3 regions of the Mesorhizobium sp. M1348 genome follow, and region 2 is predicted to be linked to each of the others. Evidence: riboswitches for the same ligand, from Rfam matches in the RefSeq annotation. Region 2 holds a riboswitch; each other region holds the start of a gene.
What was found. Region 2 has a riboswitch for cobalamin ahead of NKH13_RS32545 (DUF1636 family protein). Riboswitches for the same ligand answer to the same signal wherever they lie in the genome.
Positions count from the first base shown of each region.

Region 1 (4,191 bases), on a different contig from region 2:
AAGGCGTCCAGCAGTTCCATTTTCGAGCGCGACGTCTCAATCGAAATGACATCCGCATCCATTTCAGCGATCGCGTCGATGATCTCGTTGAACTCCGAATAGCACATGTGGGTATGGATTTGAGTCGCGTCCTTTACACCCGTTGAAGCGATCCGGAAGCATTCGACAGCCCAGGCGAGATAGTCGTTCCAATCAGACTGGCGCAGTGGCAATCCTTCGCGAAACGCGGCCTCATCGATCTGGATCATCCTTGCGCCGGACCATTCGAGATCCGTCACTTCGTCGCGGATGGCGAGCGCGATCTGGCGGCATGCTTCGGAGCGCGGTACGTCGTCGCGAACAAAAGACCAGTTGAGAATGGTCACTGGGCCTGTGAGCATTCCCTTCACAGGGTTTTCCGTAAGCGACTGGGCGAATTGCCACCAGCGCAGCGTCATCGGCTTGGGCCTCGATACGTCGCCGAAGATGATGGGGGGGCGCACGTAACGCGACCCATAGCTCTGCACCCAGGCATGCTGGGTGAAGGCGAAGCCGGACAGCTGCTCGCCGAAATGCTGTACCATGTCGTTTCGTTCGAACTCACCGTGCACCAGCACGTCCAGCCCGATCTCTTCCTGCCAGCGAATTGCAGCCTCGATCTCCTTCTTCAGGAAGGTCTCGTAGTCGACATAGCTCAGCTGGCCCTTCGCATGAGCGGCCCGCGCCCTGCGTACCTGCGGCGTCTGCGGGAAGGACCCGATGGTCGTCGTCGGGAACGGCGGCAGCCCGAGCGTGCCGGCCTGGACTCTGGAGCGCTCGGCAAAAGCGCTCTCTCGTCGCTTCATGCTGTCGTCAATGCTGGCGATCCGCCCCTCAACCAGCGGGTCATGGATCTTCGTGGATGTCACGCGAGTGGCGGCAGCCTCGGCAGACGCTTTCAACGCGCCTGCCACCGCATCCCTGCCTTGGGACAGGGCCCGGGCAAGCAACACCAACTCGTCGGTCTTCTGGGCCGCGAAGGCGAGCCACGACCTGATGTCCGCGTCGAGTTCCGTCTCCATGCGGAGGTCGATCGGTATATGCAGCATCGAGCAAGAAGGCGCGATCTCGACGCGGTCCAAGGGCCAGCCGGCGACGATCGGTTTGATGCGGTCGAGAATGGCGGGCAGGTTCGCACGCCAGACGTTGCGGCCATCGATCAAGCCAAGCGAGAGCACCAGATCCTTCGGTGCGAGCCGACCCACCGTTTCCAGCTGCTCGGGAGCGCGCACGAGATCAATATGCAGCCCGGCCAGGGGCAGAGAAACCGCGGTTTCGAGATTGTCTCCCAGCGGCCCGAAATAGGTAGCCAGCATGATCTTCAGCTCGGGCGCGGCTTTCGACAGCTGGCCATAGGCGAATTCGAACGCAGCTCGTTCGTTCGGGTTCAGATCGAGGACAAGCGCTGGCTCATCGATCTGCACCCAGTCGGCTCCAGACAGCTTCAGCCTCTGCAGGAGTTGCTCGTAGACGGGCAGCAGCCGCGGCAGGAGCGCGATGGGATCGAATCCTTTGGCAGGCGATTTCGCCAGCTTGAGGAAGGTGATCGGTCCAAGGATGACTGGGCGTGTGTGAACGCCGAGAGCTTTAGCCTCGATGAAGTAATCGACCGGTTTCGTCGACGAGAGGGCGAACGTCTGATCATCGTTGAGTTCCGGCACAATGTAGTGATAGTTGGTGTCAAACCACTTGGTCATTTCCATCGCGGTTACATCAGACCGATGAGCCGCCTGGTGGTGACCAGCGTGTCGACAATCCTCCGTCTGACCCTGGTTGCCCCGCGCCATTGCGAAGTAGATGTCAAGTGGAACCTCGCCGCTATTCCAGCCGTAACGGGATGGAACGGCGCCGACCATGGCTGCGGTGTCGAGCACATGGTCGTAGAGCGAGAAGTCGTTCGACGGGATTTTCGACACGCCGCGATCGTGCTGCTCCTCCCAGCTAGCGGCACGGAGCGCCTTCGCGGTCGTGAGAAGCTCGGCAGCGGACGATTTTCCGGACCAGTAGCTTTCAAGCGCGAATTTCAGTTCTCGCCGACGACCGAAGCGGGGCACGCCGAGCGTTGCTACAGGAATTTGCTGAGAGACAGTCATGCCAGACCCCGATGGTTGGGGCGTCGGTGACAAGGAAGGCGCTAGCAGGCCGGCACGAACGCCAGGCTGCAGCGGCCACCGAGACACCCCGCCCGTGGACGTAATTCGCCGTGGCAGGTCTCCTGGCTCGCGGGGTCATAGCCTCTACCCGTCTTCCCAAGGCTATTCGCCTCAGTGACATGAGTGGGGTTGGCTCGCCGCTAACAGTTGCGGGGGCAGCGCCGGCATCGCACCGGCTTCCCTCTTAGCTCCGCTGCGGCAGCGCCGTACGGAGAACCACGACGCGGGAGACAATTACAGCAGTTCGCTTCTTTGTCAACGCCGCATAAAGAAATGTTTATGTCGTTATGTTAAATTTCCGTTGGCATGTTGCAAAGGTCGCCTCGAAAGCGAAAACTGTGGAAGCCTTGAGCGGCCGGTAAATCAAAGCAATGACGCACGGCGCCCTTGTCCAGGAGGATAGGAGTTCGTCGGCTGCCGGCGGCAAACGACCGGCAAGCGCCGTGGTGCTGCTTCCCGCATCATGCGAACGCCACCTCGGCGTCGAACTTCGGCTCCGAGCTTCCGACCGCTTCGTTGGTGATCTGCTCGCGACCACATCCGGCTCAATGGCGAGGCTGTTGCCCATGTGGAAACTGTTGGCCGTGATGCCCTCGGTGATACGACACAACGATTTCGAGGGGAGCACCCCGAGGCCCGGCGCAGCGGCCTGTTGCGAAGTGATCGAGGCCAATGTCTCGAACTGCTTGTTCGCAGCCCACCGGCTCAAGATAACCCGGCTCAAACCACCGGGCCAGCTCAAGTCCTGTCCAAATGAGGCCTGAGCGGCAAATCGTCGTGCACGCGCACGGTTTGGCGTTCGATCTTGTGATGCGTCTTGGGCGGACAATCGCCACGGTGCAGCGCGCAGAAGCGGTTCCCCAATTGGAAGCCGAGGGCGGTGAGGGCAAGCCAGCGCCACGGGCGGAGGGGGACTTGGACCTGTTTGCCCTGCTGGACCACAAGTTCGCGACACAGGGCCTCAAGGAGAAGACCAAGACTGATTATGCGCGGGACCTCGCCAAATCATCAAAAGCAGCGGGCAGTCAAAGTTCGGCGCCGATTGACATGGAGATAGCCATCGCGGCGGCCCCCCAGGCGGACCGCAAGCCGGAATACAACCGGGTGCAGGCGGCCAAGCTCGTCCACAAGATGGCGTCGGGCACACACCGGCGATGGGAGAGCGGACCGTGGAGTGCAGGAACTTCACGCCTATCCACGCTCCCGTGGACGTGTCCTGCGGCACATCGGCAGCGATATTGAGGAGGCAGTTGAGCTTCTGGTCGAGCACTCTTACCTGCCACTACCTACGCTTAACGTCATCTCGTACTGAAAACGCACCACGCAAGGTCGAGATGTAACATGCGCCCTTCGTGGATGGTTCTAAGCTTCCTCGGGCGCGGTCAATCTGTGATAACGGTCGCTTGGAACCTCCATCACCGCGACGCGATCAAGGTTGGCGTATCGCGCTCGGTAGTAACCTTCTTCCTCCACTTCGGCGAAACTACACTGGGGAACGTCAAAGGTCGCAGCTTCCAATCCGAAGAAAGTCGTAGCGGTTTCTTCATCCAAGAAGTTCCACTCATCTTCTCCGTCGTCATATGTGACGCGAACATAGGAGGCCATGCGCACGGCTTCCTGATCACCCATCTCTGCGATGATGGCATCGCATTCTTTCTTCAGCTTTCCTGAAACCTCACCCTTATCCCAGTCATCCAAAGCCCGATAGATTTCTGGATGATAATACTCTGGCATCTCCTCTACATCTTCACCGATAAGCTCAATGGTGCGGACATATTGCGGATTTATCAAGAGTATTTTGTTGTCAAGGCTCCAACAATACAGCCATGGCCTGCTTGTGTTATTTCTACGAAGATTATGAAGTTCCTTCAACTGACGTAAAATCGATTCACGCGCCTTTTCATCGATAGGATATTGGCGGCTGCCAACAGTCGTCTTGATTCTGAGCGTGCCGTATCGCGTTTCGGCATCGGCAATTGCAAACGGGCTCGTGCGCCACTCCTCGACATCAATCTTCCAG
Region 1 is NZ_JAMYLH010000037.1:6,320-10,510, reverse strand. Features, by position in the region: gene metE (5-methyltetrahydropteroyltriglutamate--homocysteine S-methyltransferase) at 1-2,111, opposite strand, end outside; cobalamin riboswitch at 2,207-2,407, opposite strand; gene NKH13_RS31835 (hypothetical protein) at 3,087-3,413, shown strand; gene NKH13_RS31830 (helix-turn-helix transcriptional regulator) at 3,534-4,191, opposite strand, start outside.
Region 1: linked by a shared signal. The riboswitch ahead of metE (5-methyltetrahydropteroyltriglutamate--homocysteine S-methyltransferase) and the one ahead of NKH13_RS32545 (DUF1636 family protein) in region 2 are both predicted to bind cobalamin.

Region 2 (4,191 bases):
CAAACCTTGTTCAAATCGCGGTGCTGGACGGCATATCCGGGAAAACTGGTCCGATCCGCTCCTGTTTGATTTCCTTCACTTTCTACTCCACTTTTCTCTCCTGACATGGATGCCGCCAAAACCCTGCTAGCATGGCGCGGAAATCGCAGATTCTCTGCTGTGTCCAACATCATCAGGATACCCCTTGATGAAAGAAAAAATCTCGCTTCGCATGGCCCGTCGCATCGCGCTGGCGGCACAGGGATTCAATGACCCCCGCCCCGCCGGTACGCCCGACCGCAGGCATCTGGCCCGCGTGCTTGCCCGTACCGGCCTGCTGCAGATCGATTCCGTCAGCGCCGTGGTGCGCGCCCACTATATGCCGCTCTATTCGCGGCTTGGCCCCTACAAGCTTGCGCTGCTCGACGCCGCCGCCGCAACGCGCAAGCGCATGGTCTTCGAATATTGGGCGCACGAAGCCTCCTTCTTGCCGGTCGAGACCTATCCGCTGATGCGCTGGCGCATGCAGCGGGCCGAGCGCGGCGACGAAATGTACAGCGGACTGGCCAAATGGGGCCGCGAGCACGCCGCCTATATCGAAGACATCTATCGCGAGGTCGCCGAACGAGGCCCGATCGCGGCTTCGGCTTTCGAAGGCCAGAAGGGTTCGGGCGGCTGGTGGGGCTGGAGCCATGCCAAGCATGCCTTCGAATGGCTGTTCTGGGCCGGCCGCATCACCACCGCGTATCGCCGCGGCTTCGAGCGGTTCTACGATCTGCCGGAGCACGTACTGCCGCCAGCGGTACTCGCTTTGCCAGTGCCATCCTCCGAGGACGCCCACCGCGAATTGCTGCGTATCTCCGCCCGCGCCCACGGCGTCGCCACGGCAGGCGATCTGCGCGACTATTTCCGCCTCTCGCCCGCCGATATCAAGGGTCGCATCGAGGAGCTGGTCGAGGCCGGCGACCTGTTACCGGTGAGCGTCGAAGGCTGGAACAAGCCGGCCTATCTCCACAAGAACGCCCGTTTGCCGCGCAGGATCGAGGCGCGCGCCTTGCTCGCGCCGTTCGATCCCGTCGTCTTCGAGCGGTCGCGCACCGAGCGGTTATTCGACTTCCACTACCGCATCGAGATCTATACGCCGGCCGAAAAGCGCCGGTATGGCTATTATGTGCTGCCGTTCCTGCTCGGCGACAGCATCGTCGGGCGCGTCGACCTCAGGGCCGACCGCCCGGCCGGCGTATTGCGCGTCCATGCCGCATATGCGGAGCCCGGCGCCCCGCCACAAACCGCTGCCGAACTCTTCGAGGAATTGAAGCTGATGCAGGGTTGGCTCGGGCTTGAGCGCATCGAGGTGACAGCTGCCGGCGACCTTGGCCAGCCGCTCGCAGATATCGCCGCGTCATAGACGTGCGTTGACACGACTGCCTTCACAAGCCTAAATCCGTTCCAGACGGTCCCCTGCCCGCAACGGCAAGGGCCAAGAGGGAATGCGGTGCGAAATCTCAATTTCAAATCCGCGGCTGTCCCCGCAACTGTAAGCGACGAGCCTCGGCCGAAAACCACTGGGATATTCCCGGGAAGGCGGCACTCAGGCGATGACCCGCGAGCCAGGAGACCTGCCGTCTAGGACAAATGAATCCGATCGCCTGGCGGGTTTTCCGGGCAAGGAGCCTGATTTGGAACGCGACAGCAGTTTTTCGGCTGAGACAGCGGATTTATTGTCCGGCCATGGTGATTCCCCGGCCGGAGTTACCGTCATCGTCTGCTCGTCCTGCCGTGACGAGACCGGTTCGGACGCTCATCCCCGCGCCGGCGAACTGCTCGCCGAGGACACGCGCCGCGCCGCTTCCAGCGAAAACATCAAAATCCGCACCGTCGAATGCCTCGGCAATTGCAAGCGCCGGCTCAGCGCCGCCATACTGCGCGACGGCTGCTGGAGTTACGTCTTCGGCGACCTGACTGCGACCAGCGGCGCCGATCTCGTGACCGGCGCAAAGCTGTTCGCCACCTCGACGGATGGGCTCATTCCATGGCGCGGCCGTCCCGATTGCCTGAAGCGCGGCCTGGTTGCCCGCATCCCTCCCCTTGACCTTTTGAAGGACTCGATATGACCGCTGCCTCCCTTTCGCGCGTTCCCTGCACCGTCGTCACCGGCTTTCTCGGCGCCGGCAAGACGACGTTGATCCGCCATTTGCTCGAAAACGCCAAAGGCAAGCGCCTGGCCATCATCGTCAACGAGTTCGGCGACATCGGCATCGACGGCGAGATCCTGAAGGGCTGCGGCATTGACACCTGCCCCGAGGAAAACATCGTCGAACTGGCCAATGGCTGCATCTGCTGCACAGTGGCCGACGATTTCGTTCCGGCGCTCGACCAGATCCTGTCGCTGACGCCGAGGGTCGACCATATCCTGATCGAGACGTCCGGGCTGGCCCTGCCCAAGCCGCTGGTCCAGGCCTTCCAGTGGCCGTCGGTGAAAAGCCGTGTCACGGTCGATGGCGTCATCGCCGTCGTCGACGGGCCGGCGCTGGCTGATGGCCGCGTCGCCAACGACATGGATGCCCTGCAGGCGCAGCGCGCGCAGGACGAGACGCTCGAACACGACGATCCGGTCGAGGAAGTATTCGAGGACCAGCTCGCTTGCGCCGACCTGATCATCCTGTCGAAGAGCGACCTGATGGACGCAGCCGGCTTGGCCCGTGCCAATGCCGTCATCGGCAAGCACGTTGCGCGGGCGGTGAAGATCGTGCCGACTTCGCAAGGCAAGGTCGATCCGTCGGTGCTGCTCGGCCTCGGCCTCGCCGTCGAGGACGACATCGAGAACCGCAAGACCCATCACGACGACGAGCTCGACCACGAACATGACGACTTTGACTCGTTCGTCATCGACATCGCGTCCGTGTCCAACCCGGACGAGCTGGCACTACGCGTCGCCACGGCGGCGGAGGAAGAAAACGTGTTGCGCGTCAAAGGTTTCGTCGAAGTCGGCGGCAAGCCGATGCGGCTCCTGCTGCAGGCCGTCGGTCCGCGCGTCAATCACTATTACGATCGCGCCTGGACCGCTGAAGACGACCGCCGCTCGCGCCTTGTCGTCATCGGCCTGAAAGGGCTGAACCGCCCGGCGATCGAGCGTATCCTCGCCGGCTGACCCCAGGTAACGAGCCGCGATGCACATCCTCACCACCACATCCGCCTCGCTCGACGATCTCGCCGAGCCTGTCGATCTCAGGCAAACGCCTGCGGATGTCGTGGCCCTGTCCTTCACCGACAGCGACCTGGCCGGGCTGGCGGCGGCGTGGAAGGCAGATGCGCACCGCCTGCCGTCGATGCGGCTCGCCGCCTTGCGCGACCTGCGCCATCCGATGTCCGTCGACCTGTGGATCGACAGCGTCGCCCGCCACGCCAAGGTCATTCTGGTCCGCATCCTCGGCGGCTATGAGTGGTGGCGCTATGGCTGCGACCAGCTCGCCGTTATCGCGCGAAATCGCGGTATCAAGCTGGCGCTGCTGCCCGGCGAGAGCCACGACGAGGATTTGCGGCTGATCGAAGGCTCGACGCTGCCGCGCGAGGAGTTGGACGGCCTGCTTGGCTATTTCCGCGAGGGCGGACCGGCGAATATGACGGCGCTGGTGCAGAGGTTGGCAAGTCTCGCCGGATCGGGTGTGGCGGTCGCTGAACCAGTCAGCGTGCCAAAGGCGGGATTTTACGAGCCGGGACGCGGTGTCCTCCCCCTCCCCCTCGAGGGGAGGGTCCGGCCGCAGGCCGGGGGTGGGGTCCTCTCCGACGCGCGCCAACACTCTGAAGCGCGCCGACAGAAAAAAACGTCGAGCACTGCCGCAACGACCCCACCCGGCCCTTTGGGCCACCCTCCCCTCGAGGGGGAGGGGGACGTCGTGCCAATCCTGTTCTACCGCTCGATGCTGCTCGCTGCCGACGTGGCGCCCATCGATGCGCTTTTCGAAGCGCTGAGCGCGCGCGGCATAGCGCCGGTCCCTATCTTCGTCTCCAGCCTCAAGGACCCGGCATCGCTCGCCTTTGTCGAAACCGCGCTTGCAACCCTGAAGCCTGCCGCCATCATCACCGCCACAGCTTTCGCCTCGGGTGCCGAGCCTGGCGTCGAAACCCTGTTCGACCGCGCCGGCGTGCCAGTGTTCCAGGTCATCGTCGCGACCACCCGCCGCGACATCTGGCAAAACAATCAGCGCGGCC
Region 2 is NZ_JAMYLH010000040.1:13,945-18,135, reverse strand. Features, by position in the region: gene NKH13_RS32550 (winged helix-turn-helix domain-containing protein) at 188-1,387, shown strand; cobalamin riboswitch at 1,417-1,620, shown strand; gene NKH13_RS32545 (DUF1636 family protein) at 1,659-2,093, shown strand; gene cobW (cobalamin biosynthesis protein CobW) at 2,090-3,130, shown strand; gene NKH13_RS32535 (cobaltochelatase subunit CobN) at 3,150-4,191, shown strand, end outside.

Region 3 (4,191 bases), on a different contig from region 2:
CGGCATGCTCTGCCGCGTCGTCGGCGCCGGCGCGCTGGCGATCACGCTCAACCTCTACATCATGGATCATATCCGCAAGACCGATTTCATGCAGGCCGAGTCGCTGCGCATGGCGTGGTCGATGCTTGCCTGGACCGCCGGGCCGACGCTCGGCATTTTCCTCTACACGCGTTTCGGCATCTATGCCGCGCATGGCGCGGTGGCCGTCTTCGCCATGGCCTTGCTGGCGCTGTTCTGGACTTACCGGCTTGGCGACAATCCGTCGATCCGCCCCGGCAAGGCGCGGCCGGTCAATCCGCTGGCCAATATCGGCCGCTTCGTCGCGCAGCCAAGGCTGAGGCTCGCCTGGCTGATCGCCTTCGGCCGCTCCTGCTTCTGGACGACGTTCTTCGTCTATGGGCCGTTGTTCATGGTGATCACCGGCGAGGGCAAGCTGGCCGGCGGCCTCTTGGTTTCGGCCGGCAATGCGCTTTTGTTCATGGCCATCTTCTGGGGCAGGGCGGGACGGCGTTTCGGCGGCCGGCGCACCATGACGTTCGCCTATTTCGCCATGTCGGCAACGCTGCTGGCGGCCGGCGCCGTCGGCGAGGCCGCACCGCTCGTCACCGGCGCCTTGTTGCTTTGCGGTGCCTTCTTCACCATCGCGCTGGATGCGCTGGGCTCGACCGCCTTCATGCGCTCGGTGCGCTCGTATGAGCGGGCGCAGATGGCGGCGGTCTACCGCACCTATCTCGACTTTTCCGAGCTGACGCCGCCGCTGGTCTATTCGGTGGTGCTGGCGTTCTTCGGCCTGGGCGCGGTTTTCGCGACACTCGGCCTGCTGGCGGCAGTCTGCGGCTTCGTCACCTGGCGCTATCTGCCCAAATCGCTTTGAAGTGCGGCATGCCGCTCGCGCACCCTGTTGTGGAAGCGGTGCAAGTCATATTCCTCGGGCATCAGCACGCCGGCCTTGTGGCGCATCGAGCGCAGGCCCATCTGGTTGACCTCGCAGATATCAGCATCCTCCTCCAGCACCTGGGTACCGAAGGCGATGATGTTGTCGATATCCGCCGCCGGATCGGCGAGCGCTTCGGGCGAAAAAAGCCATTCGGCGGTGAGTTCGGTCTGCTCCGGCCCAAGCGGCACCAGCCGCACGGTCCTGACATAGTCGACATGACCGACGACGAACATCGACGGCAAGCTGGTGGCATAGGTCTGCCCGGCGGCACGCTCGCTCGGCGTCAGGCCGGAAAAGACCGACCCGTGGACGCGTCCGTCGCGCGACCAGGTTTCGGCCCCGGCCCGCAAGCCGCCGGCAAATTCCGGCGCGTCATTGTCGGCGTGGCGCGCCCATTCGGGGTCGTCGTGCCGGCCCATCAGGCCGCGGCCATAGATCGGCACCAGCCGCGACAGGTCCTTGTGGACGCCGGGGCAGTGCAGGCACTCGTTGAAGTTTTCCCAAAAGATCTTCCAATTGCAGTTTATCACCTTGCGCAGCACATGGCCGCTCAGCAGCGTTTCCAGCGGCCAGTTGGCGAGGTCGCCGGATGCCGGATCGAAGGATGTTTCAGCTGAGCCGGCAACATCCTCGGCGAGGTTGGCGAAGACAAAACCGCGCCACACCGAAAGCGCGACGCGGTAGAGCGGATGATCGGCCTTGTCGAAACCGTCCGGCAGCGATTTCGATGGCACGCGCACCAGATCACCGCGCAGCGAATAGGACCAGGCGTGGTAAGGGCAGGTGATGAGCCGCGCCTTCAGCCGGCCTTCGCTCTGCTGGCAAAGCTGCGAGCCACGATGCCGGCAGGTGTTGTGGAAGGCGCGCAATTCGCCGGTCTCGTCGCGCAGCACGACGACCTCCTGCGTGCCTATGCGGAACGTTCTGAAAGCCAGCGGCTGGGCAAGGTCGGCCTCGCGGCAGACCAGCAGCCAGTTGCGATATCAGATGGCCTCGAGATCGCGCTGGTAGGCTGCGATGTCCCAATAGGCCGATGACGGCAGCGTCGGCTCGGCCCGCGTCAGACCGTTGTAGGGACCGCGCTCATTCGGGCTGGGTTGCATGCCGGCTTCTTCCCCATCCGCCAGCCGACACCCGGCGGTAAAAATTGTCAATCGCGGCGCCGGCCGGGCAGCTTGGCGAGGCGGCGCATTCGCCACACGATCCGGCGGAATTTGGTTTGCCGGGCGCGGCGATTCTGCCTATAGTCGCTGATGTCGTCGGTTCCGTTTGGAACCAAGAGGGAATGCGGTGCGGGCGAAATTGTTTGCCCAATGCCGTGGCTGCCCCCGCAACTGTGTGCGGTAGTCCTCTCCATATGCCACTGAAGGTTCGCCTTCGGGAAGGTGGGGAAGGACGCTGATCCGCGAGCCAGGAGACCTGCCGGCGACAGGAAACTGACTTCTATGCCCTCGGGTGGAGGGCGAAAGGACAAGACATGAATACCGCTTCCGTCTCGCTCGGCGCTTCCGTCTCCTCGCAGTCGCGTTTCATGCAGCTGGCGCTTGCTGCATTCCTCGGCATTTTCGTCATGGGCTTTGTCGGCTTCTCGCATATCGATGCGGTCCACAATGCCGCGCACGACTATCGCCACTCGATGGGCTTTCCCTGCCACTGACAAGGGGCTGACATCATGACACTGTTTCGCAACGTCGTGTTCATCGCGGCGATCGCAGGGCTTGTGGCCGGCGTCGCTCTCGCCTGCATGCAGGCCTATGCCACGGTGCCGCTCATCCTGAAGGCCGAAGTCTACGAACAGGCCGGCGGCGGCCATGACCATGCCGCCGCACCTGCGGCACCGGTCGAAAACGCCGGGGGCACGATGGCTATGAGCAGCGCCGCGCCGGCTGAAGCAATGGCTCCGGCGGAGGACGAAGGCTGGGCGCCGGCCGACGGTTTCGAACGCTTTGCCTTCAGCGTCGTTGCCAATATCGTCACCGGTATCGGCTTTGCGCTGGTCCTGGTTGCGGTTTCGGAGTTCGCCGGCGGCATCGGCAATTGGCGTCAGGGCCTGTTCTGGGGGCTGGCCGGCTTTGCCGTGTTCACGCTGGCGCCGGGCCTCGGCCTGCCGCCGGAACTGCCGGCGATGCCGGCGGCCGACCTTGTCCAACGCCAGATCTGGTGGTGGGCAACAGTGGTGGCGACCGCGGCCGGTCTCGGCCTTATCGCCTTCCGCAGATCGCTGCCGCTGGCGGTCCTTGCGGTGGCGTTGATCGTCGCGCCGCATATCGTTGGCGCGCCGCAGCCCGACAGTTTCGAGACGGCGATCCCGGAAGGCCTGCACCACCAGTTCGTGGTGGCGGTGACGCTGACCAATCTGGTGTTCTGGCTGGTGCTCGGCGCGGTCGTCGGCGTGGTGCGCGGCCGCTTCACCGGCACGGCGACCAGCCTGCGCGACAGCTTTGCCTGACCGCGCTGCCGGGGCACTGACCCTTATCATCGGCGGTGCGCGCTCCGGCAAGAGCGCGCATGCCGAGAGGCTGGTGAGTGCCTGTCCGGCGCCGTGGAGCTATCTCGCGACGGCGCAAGCCTATGACGAGGAGATGCGCGAACGGATCGCGCTGCACCGCTCGCGCCGCGGTGCCGGCTGGACGACCATCGATGCGCCGCTCGACCTTGCCGGCGCGATCGAGGCGCTGCCTGACGGCCAGCCGGTGCTGATCGACTGCCTGACGCTGTGGCTGACCAACCATATGCTGGCCGAACATGATGTCGAGGCCGAATGCCGAAGGCTGGCGGATGTGCTGTCGCGGCCGCGTGGCCCCTGGTTCGTGGTGTCCAACGAGGTCGGCCAGGGCATCGTGCCGGACAATGCGCTGGCAAGACGGTTTCGCGACGCCGCCGGCCGGCTGAACCAAGACGTCGCCTCTGTCGCGGACATTGTGCTTTTGATGGTGGCGGGGCTGCCGCTCAGGGTGAAATGACATGGCTGATACCGACCACATCGATCCCAAGGACGAGGAACGCCACCGCGCCAAGATGGCCAAGCGCAAGGCGGTGCAGGACGCCGAGGTTGCAGCCAAGACGGTCGAGAAAGGGCTGTTGATCGTCAACACCGGTCCGGGCAAGGGCAAGACCACGGCCGCCTTCGGGCTGGCGCTCAGAATGCTCGGCTACGGCAAGCGCGTCGGCGTCGTCCAGTTCATCAAGGGCAAGTGGCACACCGGCGAGAAGGACGCCTTTGCTGCCTTCGGCGACCGCGTCGTCTGGCACGC
Region 3 is NZ_JAMYLH010000053.1:12,191-16,381, forward strand. Features, by position in the region: partial or broken gene NKH13_RS34475 (MFS transporter) at 1-874, shown strand, start outside; gene NKH13_RS34480 (aromatic ring-hydroxylating dioxygenase subunit alpha) at 853-1,908, opposite strand; cobalamin riboswitch at 2,181-2,378, shown strand; gene NKH13_RS34485 (CbtB domain-containing protein) at 2,415-2,594, shown strand; gene NKH13_RS34490 (CbtA family protein) at 2,610-3,386, shown strand; gene cobU (bifunctional adenosylcobinamide kinase/adenosylcobinamide-phosphate guanylyltransferase) at 3,379-3,900, shown strand; gene cobO (cob(I)yrinic acid a,c-diamide adenosyltransferase) at 3,902-4,191, shown strand, end outside.
Region 3: linked by a shared signal. The riboswitch ahead of NKH13_RS34485 (CbtB domain-containing protein) and the one ahead of NKH13_RS32545 (DUF1636 family protein) in region 2 are both predicted to bind cobalamin.